2 linked regions of the Variovorax paradoxus genome follow. Each later gene encodes a partner of the first gene's protein in a complex. Links are inferred from orthologs where the notes say so. Each region holds a gene or a part of one and is shown on either strand. Other genes may lie near its edges.

Region 1 (10,011 bases):
GCCGAGGTGGCGAGCTTCACGCGCGGCCCGGCCTGCTGCGCATGCACGGCACCGGCCAGGGCCAGCGAGGCCACCAACGCGAGCGCGCCGCGGCGGCTGAATCGGGTGGACGGGGAAGTGAAGAAGGCTTGGGTCGTCAAGGAAAGCTCCGTGTGCGAATGATGTGGGGTGCAAGCCCGGCAACGCAAGTTGCCGTGGCCAATGCACTGGCGGCCAGTTACTTGCTGGGGCGGCCGACCGGCTTGCGGACTTCCGGCGGAGCGGCCGGCAGGGTGGCGGCTTGCGCCTCGGTCTTCGGGTTGAAGATCTGGCGGATCAGCGAGAGCTTGGGCGCAACGCTGGCGTTGGTGCTGGCGAATTGCTGCGCCCGCACATACTCCTGGGCTGCCAGGCGCGCATAGACGTCGCCGAGATTTTCATGCGCGGTGGCGTAATTGGGGTTGAGTCTGAGCGCCTGCTCCAGCGCGGCGCGTGCCTGATCGAACTTGCTCTGCGATGCGTAGAGCGCGGCCAGGTTGTTGTACGGCTCGGACAGTTCCGGAAAGTCTTGCGTCAGCTGCGTGAACGCGGCGATCGCCTCGTTCTGTTTCTTTTGTTCGGTGAGGATCACGCCCCGCAGAAAGCGCATCTGCGGATCGCGCGGCTTGCCCGCAATATAGGCATCGGCCTTGGCGAGCGCTTCGTTCGACTTGCCTTGGCGCAGCAGCGTATTCACGTCGTCGTAGTCGTTGGCGTACGCGGCGGAACCCCACAGGCTGAAGAGCAATGCGAAGGCGATGGAGAGTTTGGAGAACGCGACGTGCTTCATGAAGCCTCGGCAAGATTGGGGAATGCGGGCCTCGAAAACACCCGGAATGTACACGGCAGCAGCCGTTTATACTGCGGTGCATTGTAGCCGAGGGGCCATGTCCAACCCCTCGTGGCCACTGTCCCGTCACCCCTGAAATTCAACGTCGTTCGCCCGTACCGCACGAGCGCGAAGCGACGTTTTCCGAGCCTCATGAGTCTGCGCATCTACAACACGCTCTCGCGTGAATTGGAGGAATTCTCCCCATTGCAACCTGGCAAGGTGCGCATGTACGTGTGCGGCATGACGGTCTACGACCTCTGCCATCTGGGCCATGCCCGCTCGATGATCGCGTTCGACGTCGTGCAGCGCTGGCTCAAGGCCAGCGGCTATGGCGTGACCTACGTGCGCAACATCACGGACATCGACGACAAGATCATCCGCCGCGCCGTCGAGAACGGCGAGACGATCCGCTCGCTCACCGATCGCATGATCGACGCGCTGCACGAAGACGCCGACGCGCTCGGCATCGAGCGGCCAGCGCACGAACCCCGCGCCACCGACTACATCCCGCAGATGCTGTCGATGATCGGCACGCTCGAGAAGAAGGGGCTGGCCTATCGTGCCGACAACGGCGATGTGAACTACGCGATTCGCAGGTTCCCGGGCTACGGCAAGCTCAGCGGCAAGTCCATCGACGAGCTGCACGCCGGCGAGCGCGTGGCCGTGCTGGACGGCAAGGACGACCCGCTCGACCCCGTGCTCTGGAAGAGTGCCAAGGCGACTGAACCCGAAGAGGTGAAATGGGCCAGCGAGTTCGGCCCGGGCCGTCCCGGCTGGCACATCGAATGCTCGGCCATGGCCTGCGAACTGCTCGGCGAAACGCTCGACATTCACGGCGGCGGCGAAGACCTGCAGTTTCCCCATCACGAGAACGAAATTGCGCAGAGCGAAGGCGCAACCGGCAAGCCGCTGGCCAACTACTGGATGCACAACGGCTTCATCGTGACTGACAACGAGAAGATGTCCAAGAGCCTGGGCAACTTCTTCCTGATCCGTGACGTGCTCAAGAAGTACGACGCCGAAACCATCCGCTTCTTCGTGGTGCGCGCGCACTATCGCCGGCCGCTCAACTACAGCGACGTGCATCTCGACGACGCCCGCAATTCGCTCAAGCGGCTTTATACGGCGCTCGATCTGGTGGCGCCGCAGACCGTGGCCATCGACTGGAACGACCCCTATGCGGCACGCTTCAAGTCCGCCATGGACGAGGACTTTGCAACGCCCGAAGCTGTTGCCGTGCTGTTCGATCTGGCGGGCGAAGTGAACCGCACGCGCTCGCCCGCGCAAGCCGGGCTGCTGAAGGCGCTGGGCGGATGCCTGAACATTCTGCAGAGCGATCCGACCGGCTTCCTGCGTGCCGGCGCCACGCTGGACGAAGCAACCATCCAGGCGCAGATCGACGCCCGCGCGGCCGCCAAGGCTGCGAAGAACTTCGCCGAGGCGGACCGCATTCGCAGCGACCTTCTGGCGCAGGGCATCGTGCTCAAGGATTCGCCCACGGGCACGACCTGGGCCGCAGCGCAGTGAACGGAACCACCAACCCCATGCCTGCTTCATCGAAGAATCCGACGGTCCAGATCTACACGCCGGACTACTGGGAAGAGGCCTGCAAGCACCTGGCGAAGAAAGACCGCGTGATGAAGCGGTTGATCCCGAAGTTCGGCGATGCCTGCCTCGAGTCGCGCGGCGATGCGTTCACCACGCTCGCGCGAAGCATCGTGGGCCAGCAGATTTCGGTGAAAGCCGCGCAAACCGTCTGGGACAAGTTCGCGCTGCTGCCGCGAAAGCTTACGCCGGCCAACGTGCTCAAGCTCAAGGTCGACGACATGCGCGGGGCGGGGCTGTCGGCGCGCAAGGTCGAGTACCTGGTCGACCTGGCCATCCACTTCGATTCGGGCGCGGTGCACGTCGACGCCTGGAAGGACATGTCGGATGAGCTCATCATCGAAGAGCTCGTAGCCATTCGCGGCATCGGCCGCTGGACGGCCGAAATGTTCCTCATCTTTCACCTGATGCGCCCCAATGTGCTGCCGGTCGATGACCTGGGGCTGCTCAACGGCATCAGCGTGAATTATTTTTCGGGCGATCCGGTGAGCCGCAGCGATGCCCGCGACGTCGCCGTGGCCTGGGCGCCTTTTTGCAGCGTGGCAACTTGGTATATTTGGCGCTCGCTCGACCCGGTACCGGTCGCATACTGAACAACAGGAGAAGACGTTGGCGAAACGAACCTTCCTCGACTTCGAGCAGCCCATTGCTGAACTCGAATCCAAGATCGAAGAACTGCGCTATGTACAGACCGAATCGGCGGTCGACATCTCGGAGGAAATCGACCAGCTCGGCAAGAAAAGCCAGCAGCTCACCAAGGATATCTACAGCGACCTGAGCCCCTGGCAGATCACCAAGATCGCGCGGCATCCGGAACGCCCCTACACGCTCGACTACGTGAACGAAATCTTCACCGATTTCGTCGAGCTGCACGGCGACCGGCATTTTTCGGACGACCTGTCGATCGTGGGCGGCCTCGCGCGCTTCAACGGCACGCCATGCATGGTGCTCGGCCACCAGAAGGGGCGCGACACCAAGGAGCGCACCGCGCGCAACTTCGGCATGAGCAAGCCCGAGGGCTACCGCAAGGCCTTGCGCCTCATGAAGACCGCCGAGAAGTTCAAGCTGCCGGTCTTCACCTTCGTCGATACCCCGGGCGCCTATCCCGGCATCGATGCCGAGGAGCGCGGCCAGTCCGAGGCCATCGGCCGCAACATCTACGAAATGGCGCAACTCGAAGTGCCGATCATCGTGACCATCATCGGCGAGGGCGGCTCCGGCGGCGCGCTCGCCATTTCGGTGGGCGACCAGCTTGTGATGCTGCAGTACTCGATCTATTCGGTGATCAGCCCCGAAGGCTGTGCCTCCATTCTCTGGAAGACCAGCGACAAGGCACAGGAAGCGGCCGACGCTCTCGGCATCACCGCGCATCGCTTGAAGGCCCTGGGCCTGGTCGACAAGATCGTGAACGAGCCGGTCGGCGGTGCGCACCGCGACCATCGCCAGATGGCCGCATTTCTCAAGCGCGCGCTCAACGACGCCTTCCGCCAGGTCAGCGACCTGAAGCCGAAGGAGCTGCTCGACCGCCGCTACGAACGCCTGCAAAGCTACGGGCGCTTCAACGACACCAAGGCCGATACCGGCAGATAAGCAAGCGCGCTCCATGAACGAAGCCTTCGAACGCGCAATGGCCGCGTTCGAGCCGGCGCATCTGCCGCTGGCAGTGGGCTTCAGCGGCGGTGCGGATTCCACGGCCTTGCTGGCCGCTTGCGCCTCGGCGTGGCCGGGGCAGGTGGTCGCGTTTCATGTGCACCATGGCCTGCAGGCTGCCGCCGACGATTTCGAGCAGCATTGCGTCGCCGTGTGCGAGCGCCTGGGTGTTCCATTGATGGTGCACCGCGTCGACGCTCGGCACGCGCAGGGCGACAGTCCCGAGGATGCGGCGCGGCGTGCCCGTTATGACGCTTTTGCAGCGATGGCCGGTGCGGGCCTGCCGGCTGGCGCTGTCAAATCAATAGTTCTCGGGCACCATGCCGACGACCAAGTCGAGACACTGCTGCTCGCCCTGTCCAGGGGCGCGGGGTTGCCGGGTCTGGCTGCCATGCCGGCCCATGCGCAGCGCGCTGGACTCGACATCTACCGGCCGCTGCTGTCAGTGCCCGGCGCCGATATCCACGCCTGGCTGGAAGGTCTCGATTTGCCCTGGATCGAAGACCCGACCAACGAAGACGAGCGCTACACCCGCAACCGGATCCGTGCGGTACTGCTGCCCGCGCTGGAGCGCACATTCCCCCAATTCCGCACCACCTTTGCCCGCAGCATCGGCCATGCCGCGCAGGCGCAGGAACTGCTGGGCGAACTCGCGGCGCAAGACCTTGCCGTGGTGGGCCATCCGCCCCGCATCGCCAGTCTGCAGGGGCTTTCGCGTGCGCGGCAGGCCAATGTGCTGCGGCACTGGCTGATGCAGGCGCACGGCTGCGCGCCCAGCGCGGCGCAGCTCGACCAGCTGCTCGGCCAGGTGCGTGCCTGCACCACGCGCGGCCATCGGATCCACCTCAAGGTGGCCAACGGCTTCATCGAACGAAGGGGTGATTTGCTGCATTGGTACAATGCCCCGCCCTCGTCCAAGGCTTCGCGCTGACGGCTTGCAGGGCGCCGCGCTGGCACTCGGGAGTGAAGCGGCCCTTTCTCTTTCTCTGAATTCACCCATGGCATTGATCGTTCACAAATACGGCGGTACGTCGATGGGCTCGACCGAGCGCATCAAGAATGTCGCCAAGCGCGTTGCCAAGTGGGCACGCGCCGGCCACCAGATGATCGTGGTCCCGAGTGCCATGAGCGGCGAAACCAATCGCCTGCTCGGCCTGGCCAAGGAACTGGCGCCCAGCAAACCGAGCGACGCCCACGGGCGCGAGCTCGACATGCTCGCCTCGACCGGCGAACAGGCGTCGTCCGCGCTGCTGGCCATTGCGCTGCAAGCCGAAGGCATGGAAGCCGTGAGCTACGCGGGCTGGCAGGTGTCGGTGCGCACCGACAACTCGTACACCAAGGCACGCATCGAGAGCATCGACGACGAACGCGTGCGCGCCGACCTGGACGCCGGCAAGGTGGTGGTCATCACCGGCTTTCAGGGCGTGGACGACGCCGGCAACATCACCACGCTGGGCCGCGGCGGCAGCGACACCTCGGCGGTGGCTATTGCCGCCGCCATGAAGGCGCACGAGTGCCTGATCTATACCGACGTGGACGGCGTCTACACCACCGACCCGCGCGTGGAGCCCGATGCGCGGCGCCTCTCGACCGTGAGCTTCGAAGAGATGCTCGAAATGGCGAGCCTAGGCTCCAAGGTGCTGCAAATCCGCTCGGTGGAATTCGCCGGCAAATACAAGGTTCCTCTGCGTGTGCTTTCGAGCTTCACGCCCTGGGACATCGACATCAATGAAGAGGCCAAGTCCGGCACGCTGATCACTTTCGAGGAAGACGAAAACATGGAACAAGCCGTCGTATCCGGCATCGCTTTCAACCGCGACGAAGCCAAGATCTCGGTGCTCGGCGTGCCCGACAAGCCGGGCATCGCGTATCACATCCTCGGTGCCGTGGCGGACGCCAACATCGAGGTCGACGTGATCATCCAGAACCTCAGCAAGGACGGCCGCACCGACTTCAGCTTTACCGTGCACCGCAACGAGTACGCGAAGACCGTCGACCTGCTGCAGTCGAAGGTCATGCCCTCGCTGGGCGCGACCGAGATCGTGGGCGACACCAAGATCTGCAAGGTCAGCATCGTCGGCATCGGCATGCGCAGCCACGTCGGCGTGGCGAGCAAGATGTTCCGCGTGCTGAGCGAAGAGGGCATCAACATCCAGATGATTTCGACCAGCGAGATCAAGACGTCGGTCGTCATCGACGAAAAATATATGGAATTGGCCGTGCGCGCGTTGCACAAAGCCTTCGATCTGGACCAACCGGCCGCCTGACAGTGGCATAATCTCGGCTTCTTTCAGGAACTGTGACCGAGTGGCCGAAGGTGCTCCCCTGCTAAGGGAGTATGGGGTGTAGAGCCTCATCGAGGGTTCGAATCCCTCCGGTTCCGCCAAGCTAGTGAAGCCCTGTTGATCTTCGGATTGACAGGGCTTTTTTCTTGCTCGCCTTCCTCCGGCAAGGCGTTGATCAGCGCGCTCAGTTGTAGCAGCGCCTGCTTCTCATCTTTGCGGTTCGGTCGAGTTTGGCCGCGAGGCCTTCGAGGATGCTCGGGCCGTGTCATGCCCGGTCAGTTGCCCGATTCCGGCCCATACGTTTTTCTGACCGAAGCCAGGCCACGAGCGCGCCTGAAGTGAAAAGGTTTGCCAAAGTATTCAAATTTTCCGAAGGCGAATTGCGAGCAGGCGCGCATCTTTCTGTTCGTTCTGAACGAGAACAAATAAATCTCACCCAATGGCTCGCGACGTCGCAGCTTTGCGACAAAACAGGGACAAAAGTAACCATCTGTATGGTTAAATCGCCCGAATTATCGCGAAGAGGACGAGGGATCTCCATGAAGCTGCTGCTGAGCGTCGTGTGCGCCGTTGTTGCATTGGCCGGGTGCGTCAGCACGCCGCCGACACCGACGGAACCTGGAACGGGGTCGGGGCTTTCCTATGTGCCCATGGTGGCCATGGAAGGCGTGGACAAGGCCCGCTACGACAGCGACGTGGCCGATTGCCGCATCGCGGCGACGCGCATCACCGCGCGCAGCGAAACGGGCGACGCCATGTGGCTGGCGCTGGGCCTCGGCCTGATCACCGTGCACGGCCAGGGCATTGTGGCCGCGGCCGCGCAGGGGGGGATTGCGGCAGCCGTGATCGACATGTCCTACCGGCCCGATGCCGAGCTGATTGCCGAACACCAGCAGATCGCGCTGGTGCATTGCATGGCCAAGCGCGGCTACCGCAATCTGGACCCGAACGTGCGCGACACTTTCTACGGCCACTCCTTCAATCCCGAAGTGGTGCTGGCGCCGCGCCGCACGGGCGTGGACACCTACAACGCCGAAGTGCTCGCCAAGGCCGGTCGCTGCAGCATCCAGCCGCGGGCGGAACTGACGGCCAAGGGCCCCGGCTACGAGTCTTACAGCGTGCCCTGCTCGAACGGGGCGACCTGGGCCGTGCGCTGCGAATTCGGCAAGTGCCGGGTGCTGGGCCAGCCGGTCATTCGCCGCTCCTGACCAACGCCCGAGCGTGCCGGCCTGCCTGGGCACGCATGGGCAACGCTCACTTGATGATCATGCCTTTGAGCGCCGGGTCGGCGGGCGGCGCCTTGAGCTTCATCTGCCGCAGGGTCTTCATCAGCAACTGCGCAATCATCAGGTTGCGGTGCCGCTTGTGGTTGGCAGGTATCGCGTACCAGGGTGCGTGATCGGTGGAGGTGGCGCGCAGCGCCTTGTCATAGGCCTCTTGGTACGCGTTCCACTTGGTGCGCACCTCGAGGTCGCCCATGCTGAACTTCCATTGCTTGCCGGGCGTGTCGATGCGCGCCTGCAGGCGTTCGCGCTGCTCGTCCTTGTCGATGTGCAGCATGCATTTGACGACGACCGTGCCGGTCTCGACCAGCAGGCGCTCGAAATCGTTGATCTGCGCATAACGGCGCTTGGCCTCGGCCTTGTCGATCCAGCCTTCGACTACGGGCACCAGCACGTCTTCGTAGTGGCTGCGGTTCCACACCGCGATTTCGCCCGTGCGCGGCACTACTGCGTGGCAGCGCCAGAGGTAGTCGTGCGCGCGTTCGTCGTCGCTGGGCGCCTTGAAGGCGGTGACACGAACGCCGAGCGGCGAGGTGCGCGAAAAAACCCAGCGCACGGTCCCGTCCTTGCCGCTGGTGTCCATGCCTTGCAGCACCAGCAGGAGCTTGCGGCGGCCTTCGGCATGCAGCAGGTCCTGCATTTCGTCGAGTTCGGCCGCCAGGGCGTCGATCTCGGCGACTTGCGCGGCTTCGTTGCCCTCCAGGAAGGGCGTGTCGCCGGGGCTCACCTGCGCGAGTTTGAACTTGCTGTCGACGCGGTATTTCTTGAGGCTGGCCATGACCCGGGACTCCGTGCAAAAGACACGCAGCGTACGCGATCAGGGGCGTCAATGATCGGCAATCAGCGGTCGGTGTCGTCCGGGTCGATGGAAGCGCTCCAGCGGTTGTCCCAGTCGGCATGGCGCGCCGCGCCGTCGAGTTCGCGGCGGTCGCGCTTGGTCGGCCGACCTTGCTCGATGGCCAGTGCCGGCTCGCTGCCCATGCGGCGCTGTTCGCGCGCGGCGGCCTGCGCGGCGATGCTCTCTGGCGTTTCTTCGTAGAGCTGCTGTGCGATGGGAGCGGGACCGCGCTGGCCGCTCAGGCCGCGCACCGTGACTGTCCGTGTCAACGCACCGAGGCGGATGGCGACGGTATCGCCCGCCTTGACCTCGCGGGAGGCCTTGGCGACATCGCCGTTCACCTGCACCCGGTTCTTGCCGATTTCGTCCGCAGCCAGGGATCGCGTCTTGAAGAAGCGGGCGGCCCAAAGCCATTTGTCGATGCGCAGGCGATCCATAGTTCAGGAATTGTGGTGGTAGACGGGGAGCCGCACGACAGCGTCGAGCCCGACCCCCTGTGCGGAATTTTCCCGCACGCCGCGATTGTCGAGATCGATGCGTCCGCCGAGCGCCAGCACGATCTCGCGGCAGATCGCGAGGCCCAGCCCGGAGCCGCTGCCCGTGTCGCCGGCAGAGAAGGGCGCGAACAGGCGCTGGCGCAATTCAGCCGAAATGCCGGGCCCCTCGTCGCGCACCGTCAAGACCGCCTCTTCGGCCGTGCGCTGGACCATCACCGACAGGGCGCCGCCGTGCGGGCTGTGCTTGATGGCGTTGTGCAGCAGGTTGCGCGTGAGCTCCTGCAGCATCCATTGGTGCGCACGCACCGTCACGGGCTGGTCCATCGCCAGTTCGAAGTCGAGCGCCTTGTCGGCGATCAGCGGAGACAGGTCCAGTGCAATCTGCCGCACCACTTCGCCGAGCTCGAGCGGCACTGATTCCGGCTGCTGGCGCAATTGCTCGACCTTGGCGAGCGACAGCATCTGGTTGGCAAGCGTCGTGGCGCGTTCCACGGTCTGGCTGATCTCGCTCAGCGCCTGATCGGGCGCTACGTCGCCACGCCTCGCCGATTGCACCTGGGCCTTCAGCACCGCGAGCGGCGTGCGCAACTGGTGCGCACTGTCGCGCACGAAGCGCTTCTGGTGGTCGAGCAGGCGCTGCAGCCGGCCCATGACCTCGGTGGTGGCGTCGACCAACGGCCGCAGTTCGCGCGGCGCATCGGGCGCATCGATGGGAGAAAGATCGTCGGCCGCGCGCTTCTCGATGGCCTCGCCGAGCTCGCGTACCGGCCGCGTGGCGCGCTGCACCACGAACACCGTGACCAGCGCGATGACGCCCATCAGCAGCAGCTGGCGCCACAGCATGTCGACGAGCAGCTTGCGCACCAGCGTTTCGCGCAGCTCGAGGGTTTCAGCCACCTGCACCACGGCCATGCCGCGGCCCTTGGCACTGGCGACGGGCTGCAGCAAGACCGCCACGCGCACCGGCTGGTCGCGAAAGCGCGCATCGTAGAAATCGACCAGC
Region 2 (9,810 bases), 2.0 Mb from region 1 along the record:
TCGGTCCTGATGGACCGCATGCAGGCCGAAGGCGATTTCGGGCTCATCGAGCCGCTGTTCTTCTCGACCTCCAACGCCGGCGGCAAGGCCCCGGCCATGGCGAAGAACGAAACCGCGCTGAAGGATGCGAACGACATCGACGCACTGAAGAAGTGCGACATCATCATCACCTGCCAGGGCGGCGACTACACCAGCGAGGTATTCCCCAAGCTGCGCGCCGCCGGCTGGAGCGGCCACTGGATCGACGCCGCCTCCACCCTGCGCATGCAGGACGATGCGGTCATCGTGCTCGATCCGGTCAACCTGCCGGTGATCCAGAACGCGCTCGCCAAGGGCGGCAAGAACTGGATCGGCGGCAACTGCACCGTGAGCTGCATGCTCATGGGCGTGGGCGCCCTCTACAAGGCCGGCCTGGTCGAGTGGATGACCAGCATGACCTACCAGGCCGCTTCGGGCGGCGGTGCGCAGCACATGCGCGAACTGCTGACGCAATTCGGCACCCTCAACACCGAGGTGCGCGCGTTGCTCGACGACCCCAAGTCCGCCATTCTTGAAATTGACCGCAAGGTGCTGCACAAGCAGCAGAACCTGAGCGCGGCCGAAACGGCCAACTTCGGTGCTCCGCTCGGTGGTTCGCTGATCCCCTGGATCGACAAGGACCTGGGCGACGGCATGTCCAAGGAAGAGTGGAAGGCCGGCGCCGAAACCAACAAGATCCTCGGCCAAGGCGCGGGCTTCGGCACCGCCGCCGTGCCGGTCGACGGCTTCTGCGTGCGCGTTGGCGCGATGCGCTGCCACAGCCAGGCGCTGACCTTCAAGCTCAAGAAGGACGTGCCGCTCGCCGACATCGAGGCCATGATCGCCGCGGACAACCCCTGGGCGAAGGTGGTGCCGAACACCCGCGAGGCCACCCTCAAGGATCTGACGCCTGTGACCGTGACAGGTACCATGAACATCCCCGTGGGCCGCATTCGCAAGCTTGCGATGGGCCCCGAATACGTCGGCGCCTTCACCATCGGCGACCAGCTGTTGTGGGGCGCTGCCGAACCGCTGCGCCGCACGCTGCGCATCTTGCTCGAGGCTTGATTGGGGGCGCAGCGGCTCACCACAAGCCCGAAATGTTGCCTTATGGCAACAGAAGATGTGTGCGTAAGTATGCGCGCACTGGGTAGAACAGGCGCACCGCCTTGTCAGTACCCGGTGTTGGTGCTAACGTCCTCTTACAATTTCTGGGCCTGAGCCGCCCCTATCAGCATGACAAGACATCTGTTGCCCGCGGCCCGCCCATCGGCCGCTCGCCCCTCTCTGCCCTTGAAAGGTCTTCGCCTTTCCGTTCTAGGTGCCGCCATGGCGGTGGCCCTGGGCGTTGCAAGCACCGATGCCAGCGCCTTTGCGCTGGGCCAGTTGAAGGTGCAGTCGGCACTGGGCGAGCCGCTTCGCGCTGAAATCGACGTGACTGAAATGGCGGCCGCGGAAGCGGAAAGCCTGAAGATCAACGTCGCCAGCGCCGACGCCTTCAAGAACGCGGGCGTTCCGTACAACGCCGCATTGAGCGACGTCAAGGCCACGCTGCAACGCCGCGCCGGCGGCCAATACGTCGTGCGGTTGACCGGCACGCGTCCGCTCAACGACCCGTTCGTCGACCTACTGCTCGAAGCCAACGGTTCCTCCGGCCGCATGGTGCGCGACTACACGGTGCTGCTCGATCCGCCCGTGACCCGCCAGGCGGCGCCGAGCGCGCCAGTTGCCCCCTCTTCGCCGCAGATCAGCACGCCGCCCGCAGAGCGTTCGGGCGCAGCTGCGGCACGCGCAGCACGCCGCGAGCGAGCGCCCGTTGCACCGGTTACCGCGCCAGCAGCACCGGCGCCTGCTTCGGCAGCACCGCAAGCACCCAGCGCTGCGGCCCCGGCTCGCCCGGCCGGTGGCGGCGAGCAAGTCACCGTGCAGCGCGGCGACACCGCCGGCAAGATCGCCAGCGCCCACAAGGCGGCCGACATCTCGCTCGACCAGATGCTGGTGGCGCTCCTGCTTGCCAACCCCGATGCCTTCATCGGCGGCAACATCAACCGCATGAAGGCCGGTGCCGTGCTCGATCTGCCGAGCGCCGCCGAAGCCGGTGCCGTTCCGACCGCGGAAGCACGGCGCACCATCACCGCGCAAAGCCGCGACTTCGGCGCCTACCGCCAACGCCTCGCCGAGAACGCGCCCACCGCGAACGTGGCCGCCGCTGGCCGCAACGCCTCAGGCAAGGTGCAGGCCAATGTCGAAGACCGCAACGCCGCGGCGAGCGTACCCGACAAGCTGACGATTTCGCAAGGCAGCGCCGCCACCCGGGCCGCCGACGAAAAGGTCGCGCAGACCCGCCAGGCGCAGGAGAGCAACAACCGCGTTGCCGAGCTGTCGAAGAACATCAACGAACTGGCCAAGCTCAAGTCGGCCACCGGTTCGGCAGCACCGGCCGCCGCTCCAGCCCCGGCGCCGGCAGCGCCTGGCATTCCGGTTCCCAACCCGGGCGTGGCAGCCACGGCATCGCCAGCGGCGACCAGCCCGGCACCGGCCGCGCCCGCCACGGCTGCGGCGCCCGCTGCTGCTCCAGTGACAACCGCCACACCTGCCGCTCCAGCTGCAACGCCTGCAGCAACGCCCACCGCTACGGCGCCGGCAGACACAACGGCACCCGCGGCACCGGTCACGCCGGCAGCAGCCCCCACCGCCGCAGCGCCTGACGCCGCGGCGTCGGCCGAAACCATGCCGGGCGCTCCGGCAGCGGCAGCGAGTGCAGCGGCTCCCGCACCGGCGCCCAAGCCAGTCGTCAAGGCGGCCCCACCGCCCCCGGTCGAGCGCAGCTTCTTCGACGAATTGATGGACAACCCGCTGATGCTGGCCGGCGCGGCGCTGATCGCCCTGCTGATCGGCTTCCTGCTGTACCGCGTGCTGGGCCGCCGGCGCGAGGAAATGAGCGAAAGCGTGTTCCTCGAAAGCCGCATTCCGAAAGACTCGTTCTTCGGCGCCAGCGGCGGTGAATCGGTCGACACCAAGCACCGCGGCGATTCCACCGTCTCGTCGCTGTCGTACTCGCCGAGCCAGCTCGACGCGGGCGATGTCGACCCGGTCGCCGAAGCCGACGTGTACCTGGCCTATGGCCGCGACCTGCAGGCCGAGGAAATCCTCCGCGAAGCGCTGCGCGTGAATCCAGACCGCACGGCCATTCACCTCAAGCTGCTCGAAATTCACGCCAAGCGCCGCGACGTCCGCGCCTATGAAGGCCTCGCGACCGAAGTGCACAAGCTGACCAACGGCGCCGGCTCCGACTGGAACCGCGTGGTCGACATGGGCAAGGACCTCGATCCGGGCAATCCGCTGTACGAATCGGGCACCGCCCGCGGCGGCGTGAGCCAGGCCGAAAGCGCCGCCTTTGCAGGCGCGCTGGCCACGGCAGCCAAGCCCGTTGCCGCGGTTCCCCCGGCGGCAGCGCCCGCCCCCGTGGCGGTTGCGGCAGCCGCGCCGGCCTTCATGCCCTCGGTCGCCCCGCTGGACTTCGACCTCGACCTGAGCCAGCCGGCAGCACTCGCGACGAGCCCCGCGCCGGTGAGCGCCAGCCTGCCGAAGACTGCCTACGCGCCCGCAGCGGCCGCGCCCCTCTCCAACGGCCATGCGCATGCACCGGCGCCGGTCGACCTGGAAAACGACTTCGACACCGCCCCCGGAGCGCTGGCGCCGATCACTCGCCCCTCGGCGCTGAACGAAGCCGACGACAACACCCGCCCGGCCGTGCTGCGCGGCGGTCTTCCGGCGGACTCGGGCTTCATCGAATTCGACATGAGCGCGCTGGCCGGCCTTCCCAGCCGCCCGACCGCCGGCACCGCCGAAGCAACGAGGCCGGCTGCGGCCATGCCGGAAGAAGACGACGGCGACGACAGCCCCCATGCGGTCAAGCTGTCGCTGGCTCGCGAACTGCAGGCCATCGGCGACGTCGAAGGCGCCCGCTCGCTGGTCGAGGAAGTCGAGGCTGAAAGCGCTGGCGACCTCAAGTCCGAGGCCAGGCAACTGCTCGCCGAGCTGCGCTGAGCGGGGCTCGTTCCCCGACTTTTCGAATTCGTGAGGCTGGCGCTCGGCATCCGCTACAACGGCCAGGCGTACGAGGGCTGGCAAAGCCAGCGCTCGGGCCGCACGGTGCAGGACAAGCTGGAAGCCGCGCTTGCCAAGTTCGCTGCGCAGCCCATCGGCACGCTGTGCGCCGGCCGCACCGATGCCGGCGTGCATGCGCTGATGCAGGTGGTGCACTTCGACACCGACGTCGAACGCGAACCCTTTTCCTGGATGCGCGGCACCAACCGCTACCTGCCCGACGACATCGCCGTGCAGTGGGCGCAGCCGGTGCCCGACGAATTCCATTGCCGCGCCAGCGCGCTGGCCCGCCGCTACCTCTACGTACTGTCGCAATCGCCCGTGCGGCCCAGCCTCGATTCGGGCCGGGTCGGCTGGTCGATGCACGCGCTCGACGGCGATGCGATGCGCGCCGCGGCCGCCCTGCTGGTGGGCCGCCACGACTTCAGCTCTTTTCGCGCCTCGGCCTGCCAGGCACGCTCGCCGGTCAAGGACTTGCGGCGCATCGAGATCACGCGCGTCGGCAGCGGCGACCGCTGCCGCTGGCATTTCGAGTTCGAGGCTGACGCCTTCCTGCACCACATGATCCGCAACCTGATGGGTTGCCTGGTGCGCATCGGGCGCGGCGACGAGCGGCCCGAATGGATCGCCGAGGTGCTCGAGGCGCGCAGCCGCAAGGTGGCTGCGCCCACCTTCTCCGCCGACGGGCTGTACTTTCTCGGGCCTTTGTACGACGCCAAGTGGGGTCTGCCGGCCGAGGCCACGCTGCAGGGCGGCGGCGCTCCTTATGATGGGCCGCCATGACTGCCGCTCCCCGCACCCGAATCAAGATCTGCGGCCTCACGCGCGAGGCCGACGTGGATGCCGCGGTCGAGGCCGGCGCCGATGCGGTGGGGTTCGTGCTTTACGCCGCGAGCCCGCGCGCCGTCACGGCCGAGCGCGCCGCCGAGCTGGCGTCGCGCCTGCCGCCCTTCATCACGCCGGTGCTGCTGTTCGTCAACGAGGATGCTCCGAAAGTCATAGCTTCGCTTGCCCGGGTGAAGGGCGCCATCGCTCAATTTCACGGCGACGAAACGCCGCAGCAATGCGAAGAAGCCTGCCGTCTGGGCCGTTTCCGCTACATGCGCGCCGCCCGTATTCCGCTCGGGGCTGCCGGAGCGGGCTTCGACCTCGTAAAATACGCGTCCGATTACTCCCACGCCCAGGCCATCCTGCTCGACGCCCATGTCGAAGGTTTTGGCGGTGGCGGCAAGGCATTCGATTGGTCACTTCTTCCACCCGCCGTCGACGCTCACCTCGTCTTGAGTGGTGGGCTCACACCTGCAAACGTGAGCGATGGCATTCGCATCCTGCGGACACGCTGCAAGACGCTGTCCGTTGATGTGAGCTCGGGCGTCGAAATCGATGGCCCGGGAAACAAGGGCCTGAAGGATGCCGGAAAGATCCGGCAGTTCGTCGCCGCCGTCAGGGCCGCCGACGCCTCCTTCTCCAGCTAGCCGCCGCACCCGATCGTGATTCGGGCTGCGGCCCAACGATCGAGAACCATGCAAGACAATTATCAGCAACCCGACGCCACCGGCCACTTCGGCAAGTACGGCGGCACCTTCGCGAGCGAAACGCTCACCCATGCGATCAACGAGCTGCGCGATGCATACGCCAAGTTCAAGGACGATCCGGCGTTTCTCGCCGAGTTCCACTACGAGCTGAAGCACTTCGTCGGCCGGCCCTCGCCGGTCTACCACGCCGCGCGCACCAGCCGCGAGATGGGCGGCGCCCAGATCTACCTGAAGCGCGAAGACTTGAATCACACCGGGGCGCACAAGATCAACAACGTGATCGGCCAGGCGATGCTCGCGCGCCGCATGGGCAAGCCCCGCGTGATCGCCGAAACCGGCGCCGGCCAGCACGGCGTGGCCACCGCCACCATCTGCGCACGCTACGGCCTCGAATGCGTGGTCTACATGGGCAGCCAGGACGTGAAGCGCCAGAGCCCGAACGTCTACCGCATGAACCTGCTCGGCGCCACGGTGGTGCCGGTGGAATCGGGCAGCAAGACGCTGAAGGACGCGCTCAACGAGGCCATGCGCGACTGGGTGACCAACGTGGAAAACACCTTCTACATCATCGGCACCGTGGCCGGCCCGCACCCGTACCCGACGATGGTGCGCGACTTCCAGAGCGTGATCGGCACCGAGTGCATCGACCAGATGCCCGCCATGCTCGCGGCGCAAGGCATCACCGGCGAGGCCGAAGGCCGGCAGCCCGACGTGGTGGTGGCCTGCGTGGGCGGCGGCAGCAACGCGATGGGCATCTTCCACCCCTACATTCCGTTCGCGGGCACGCGCCTGATCGGCGTTGAGGCCGCGGGTGAAGGGCTCGACAGCGGCAAGCACTCGGCGTCGATCCTGCGCGGCAGTCCGGGTGTGCTGCACGGCAACCGCACCTACCTGCTGCAGAACGAAGACGGCCAGATCACCGAAACCCACAGCATCAGCGCCGGACTCGACTACCCGGGCGTGGGACCCGAGCATGCGCACCTGGCCGACATCGGCCGCGCGGAGTACGTCGGCATCACCGATGCCGAGGCGCTCGAAGCCTTTCACTACCTGTGCCGCACCGAAGGCATCATCCCGGCCCTCGAATCGAGCCACGCGATGGCCTATGCGATGAAACTCGCGAAGACCATGCGGCCGGACCAGTCGATCCTGGTGAACCTCTCGGGCCGCGGCGACAAGGACATCGGCACCGTGGCCGACCTGTCGGGCGTCGACTTCTACGACCGGCCCTCGATGCGCGGCCTCAGTGTGAAGGGAGGCAAGTGATGAGCCGCATTGCCGCCACCTTCGACGCGCTGAAGAAAGACGGTCGCCGCGCGCTCATTCCTTACGTGACGGCCGGTTTTCCCTACGCCGACATCACGCCCGAACTGATGCACGGCATGGTCGAAGCGGGTGCCGACGTGATCGAGCTCGGGGTGCCCTTCTCCGACCCCATGGCCGACGGCCCCGTGATCCAGAAAGCCGGTGAAGTCGCGTTGGCCCTGGGCGTCGGCATGAAGCAAGTGCTCGCCATCGTGGCCACCTTCCGACAGAAGGACGCGACCACGCCCGTGGTGCTGATGGGCTACGCCAATCCGGTCGAGCGCTACGACCTGGTGCACGGCAAGAAGGCCTTCATCCGCGACGCATCGGCCGCCGGCGTCGACGGCCTCCTGGTGGTCGACTACCCGCCCGAGGAGTGCGAGGACTTCGCCGCGGAGCTCAAGGCCGCGGGCATCGACCTGATCTTCCTGCTGGCCCCCACCAGCACCAGCGAGCGCATGGCGCAGGTCGCACGCATCGCAAGCGGCTATGTCTACTACGTGTCGCTCAAGGGCGTGACGGGCGCAGGCCACCTCGACACCGAAGCGGTCGGCCAGATGATCCCGCGCATCCGCGCGCATGTGAGCATCCCGGTCGGCGTGGGCTTCGGCATCCGCGACGCGCGCACGGCGCAGGCCGTGGGTTCGGCGGCGGATGCGGTCGTGATCGGCACGAAGATCATCCAGCTGATCGACGGACAGCCGCGCGAGAAAGTCGTGCCGGCGGTGCGCGAATTTCTCGCTGGCATCCGCGAGGCGCTGGACGCCCTGCCGGCGGCTACCGCCAAGAATGCGGCTGGCCGATAATCACGGCTGCCCTCACCCCCAGCCCCTCTCCCGCATGCGGGAGAGGGGAGCTAATTCCGGAGTCCTATGAGCTGGCTTGAAAAACTGCTACCCGCCAAGATCGCACAAACCGACCCGTCGGAGCGCCGCCAGGTGCCCGAGGGCCTGTGGATCAAATGCCCCGCCTGCGAGACGGTGCTCTACAAGACCGATCTCGAGCACAACCAGAACGTCTGCCCGAGCTGCAGCCACCACCACCGCATCGGCGCCCGCGCACGGCTCGATGCTTTTCTCGACGCCGAAGGCCGCTATGAACTCGGCCAGGAAGTGCTTCCCGTCGACGCGCTCAAGTTCAAGGACAGCCGCCGGTACCCCGAGCGGCTCAAGGAAGCGCTCGAGAACACCGGCGAAACCGACGCGCTGGTCGTCATGGGCGGCTCGGTCCACAGCATCAGCGTGGTCGTGGCCTGCTTCGAATTCGAATTCATGGGCGGCAGCATGGGCAGCGTGGTCGGCGAGCGCTTCGTGCGCGGCGTCGAAACGGCCATCGAGCAGAAGGTGCCTTTCATCTGCTTCACCGCCACCGGCGGCGCGCGCATGCAGGAAGGCCTGCTCTCGCTGATGCAGATGGCCAAGACCAACGCGGCGCTCACGCGTCTTGCGAAGAAGGGCCTGCCCTACATCAGCGTGCTGACCGACCCCACCATGGGCGGCGTTTCGGCCGGCTTCGCCTTCGTGGGCGACGTGGTCATTGCCGAGCCCAAGGCGCTGATCGGCTTTGCCGGCCCGCGCGTGATCGAGTCGACCGTGCGCGTGACGCTGCCCGAGGGCTTTCAGCGCGCGGAGTTCCTGCAGACCAAGGGCGCGATCGACTTCATCAGCGACCGCCGCGAGCTGCGCAAGACCATTGCGAGCACGCTCGCGATGCTGCTGCGCCAGCCAGCCGACGCCGTCATCTGACAAGAATCCTGCCGGAGGGCCTCAGCCCAGCCGGTAGGCCCAGACCAGCAGGTTGCCCAGCACGATGGCAATCACCTGCAGCACCACGATGGCGGCCAGGGGCGACAGGTCCACGCCGCCAATCAGCGGAATGAAGCGCCTGAACGGCCGCACCAGCGGCTCCGCCAGCCGCGAAATCAGGTCGAGCAGCATCGGCGACGCCCCCGGTATCCACGACAGCACGGCATAGACCACCAGCAGCGCGGTGAGGCCCGACACCGCAAGCTGCAGCAACCCCACCAGCGAGACCAGCGGCAAGGCGGCAATACGCCCCAGGTTGCCGATCAGCAGCCACAGCAGCAGGAACTTCACGATCACCAGGAGCCAGGCCGCGATCGCGCTCGCCAGGTCCCAGCGCTTGACCGACGGCACGATGCGGCGCAGCGGCAGCACGATCCAGTCGGTCATCGCGAACACGAAGCGCCCGAGCGGATTGCCGAACGGCACCCGGTGGTACTGCATGTAAAGGCGCAGCAGGCAAGCGCCGCCGAGCAGGCCGACGATCACGTCGAGAAGGAACGAGGGGATCTGGTAGAGCATGGGGCAGGGTCGTGAGCGGAATGCGATGATAGCCATGCAAGGTTCTTCGATGACGACACAGCCCCTTCTGCATTCACTGCCATTGTTCCCGCTCGGTACGGTTCTGTTCCCCGGCGGCGTGCTTCCCCTGCGTATTTTCGAGGTACGTTATCTCGACATGGTCGGCAAATGCCGCAAGGCCGATGCGCCGTTCGGCGTGGTCAGCCTCACGAGCGGCAGCGAGGTGCGCAAGGCCGGCGCCGACGCGGAAAGCTTTGCGGCCATCGGCACGCTGGCCGTCATCCGTGAATTCGATTCGCCGCAAAGCGGCCTGCTCCAGATCGAATGCATCGGCACACAGCGTTTCCGGGTTCGCCATACCGAGCTGCAGAAATACGGTTTGTGGGTGGCCGAAGTGGAAGCCGTGCCCGCGGACACCGCGCTCGAAATTCCCGACGATCTCCAGCACACGGCCACGGCGCTCCGGCGCCTGGTCGACACGCTCGAAGAACGCCGCCGCGCGCAGGGCGCGGAAGCCG

Evidence for each region.
Region 2: the proteins of QFZ42_RS07940 (region 1) and accD are in contact, whole or in part, in a solved structure (PDB 8UXZ), measured with the Escherichia coli proteins. The link is inferred for Variovorax paradoxus from one-to-one orthologs.

The regions. Positions count from the first base shown.
Region 1 is NZ_JAUSXG010000001.1:1,710,556-1,720,566, forward strand. Bases 2,071-5,054 are described here. They hold QFZ42_RS07940 (acetyl-CoA carboxylase carboxyltransferase subunit alpha), read left to right. Parts: upstream 2,071-3,064; coding sequence 3,065-4,045; downstream 4,046-5,054. Other genes in these bases: cysS (cysteine--tRNA ligase), read left to right, coding at 2,071-2,377; QFZ42_RS07935 (DNA-3-methyladenine glycosylase family protein), read left to right, coding at 2,395-3,048; tilS (tRNA lysidine(34) synthetase TilS), read left to right, coding at 4,059-5,036. In the rest of the region: QFZ42_RS07920 (peptidylprolyl isomerase), read right to left, coding at 1-140; QFZ42_RS07925 (tetratricopeptide repeat protein), read right to left, coding at 218-808; more of cysS, read left to right, coding at 1,001-2,070; QFZ42_RS07950 (aspartate kinase), read left to right, coding at 5,104-6,372; QFZ42_RS07960 (hypothetical protein), read left to right, coding at 6,930-7,598; QFZ42_RS07965 (PPK2 family polyphosphate kinase), read right to left, coding at 7,645-8,451; QFZ42_RS07970 (RNA-binding S4 domain-containing protein), read right to left, coding at 8,514-8,948; QFZ42_RS07975 (sensor histidine kinase), read right to left, coding at 8,952-10,011. UniProt on the Escherichia coli protein: Component of the acetyl coenzyme A carboxylase (ACC) complex. First, biotin carboxylase catalyzes the carboxylation of biotin on its carrier protein (BCCP) and then the CO(2) group is transferred by the carboxyltransferase to acetyl-CoA to form malonyl-CoA.
Region 2 is NZ_JAUSXG010000001.1:3,748,568-3,758,377, forward strand. Bases 6,994-9,776 are described here. They hold accD (acetyl-CoA carboxylase, carboxyltransferase subunit beta), read left to right. Parts: upstream 6,994-7,840; coding sequence 7,841-8,713; downstream 8,714-9,776. Other genes in these bases: trpA (tryptophan synthase subunit alpha), read left to right, coding at 6,994-7,774; QFZ42_RS18055 (YggT family protein), read right to left, coding at 8,735-9,292; QFZ42_RS18060 (LON peptidase substrate-binding domain-containing protein), read left to right, coding at 9,342-9,776. Outside these bases: asd (aspartate-semialdehyde dehydrogenase), read left to right, coding at 1-1,086; QFZ42_RS18025 (FimV/HubP family polar landmark protein), read left to right, coding at 1,348-4,068; tRNA pseudouridine(38-40) synthase TruA, read left to right, coding at 4,099-4,911; QFZ42_RS18035 (phosphoribosylanthranilate isomerase), read left to right, coding at 4,908-5,603; trpB (tryptophan synthase subunit beta), read left to right, coding at 5,652-6,929; more of trpA, read left to right, coding at 6,929-6,993; more of QFZ42_RS18060, read left to right, coding at 9,777-9,810.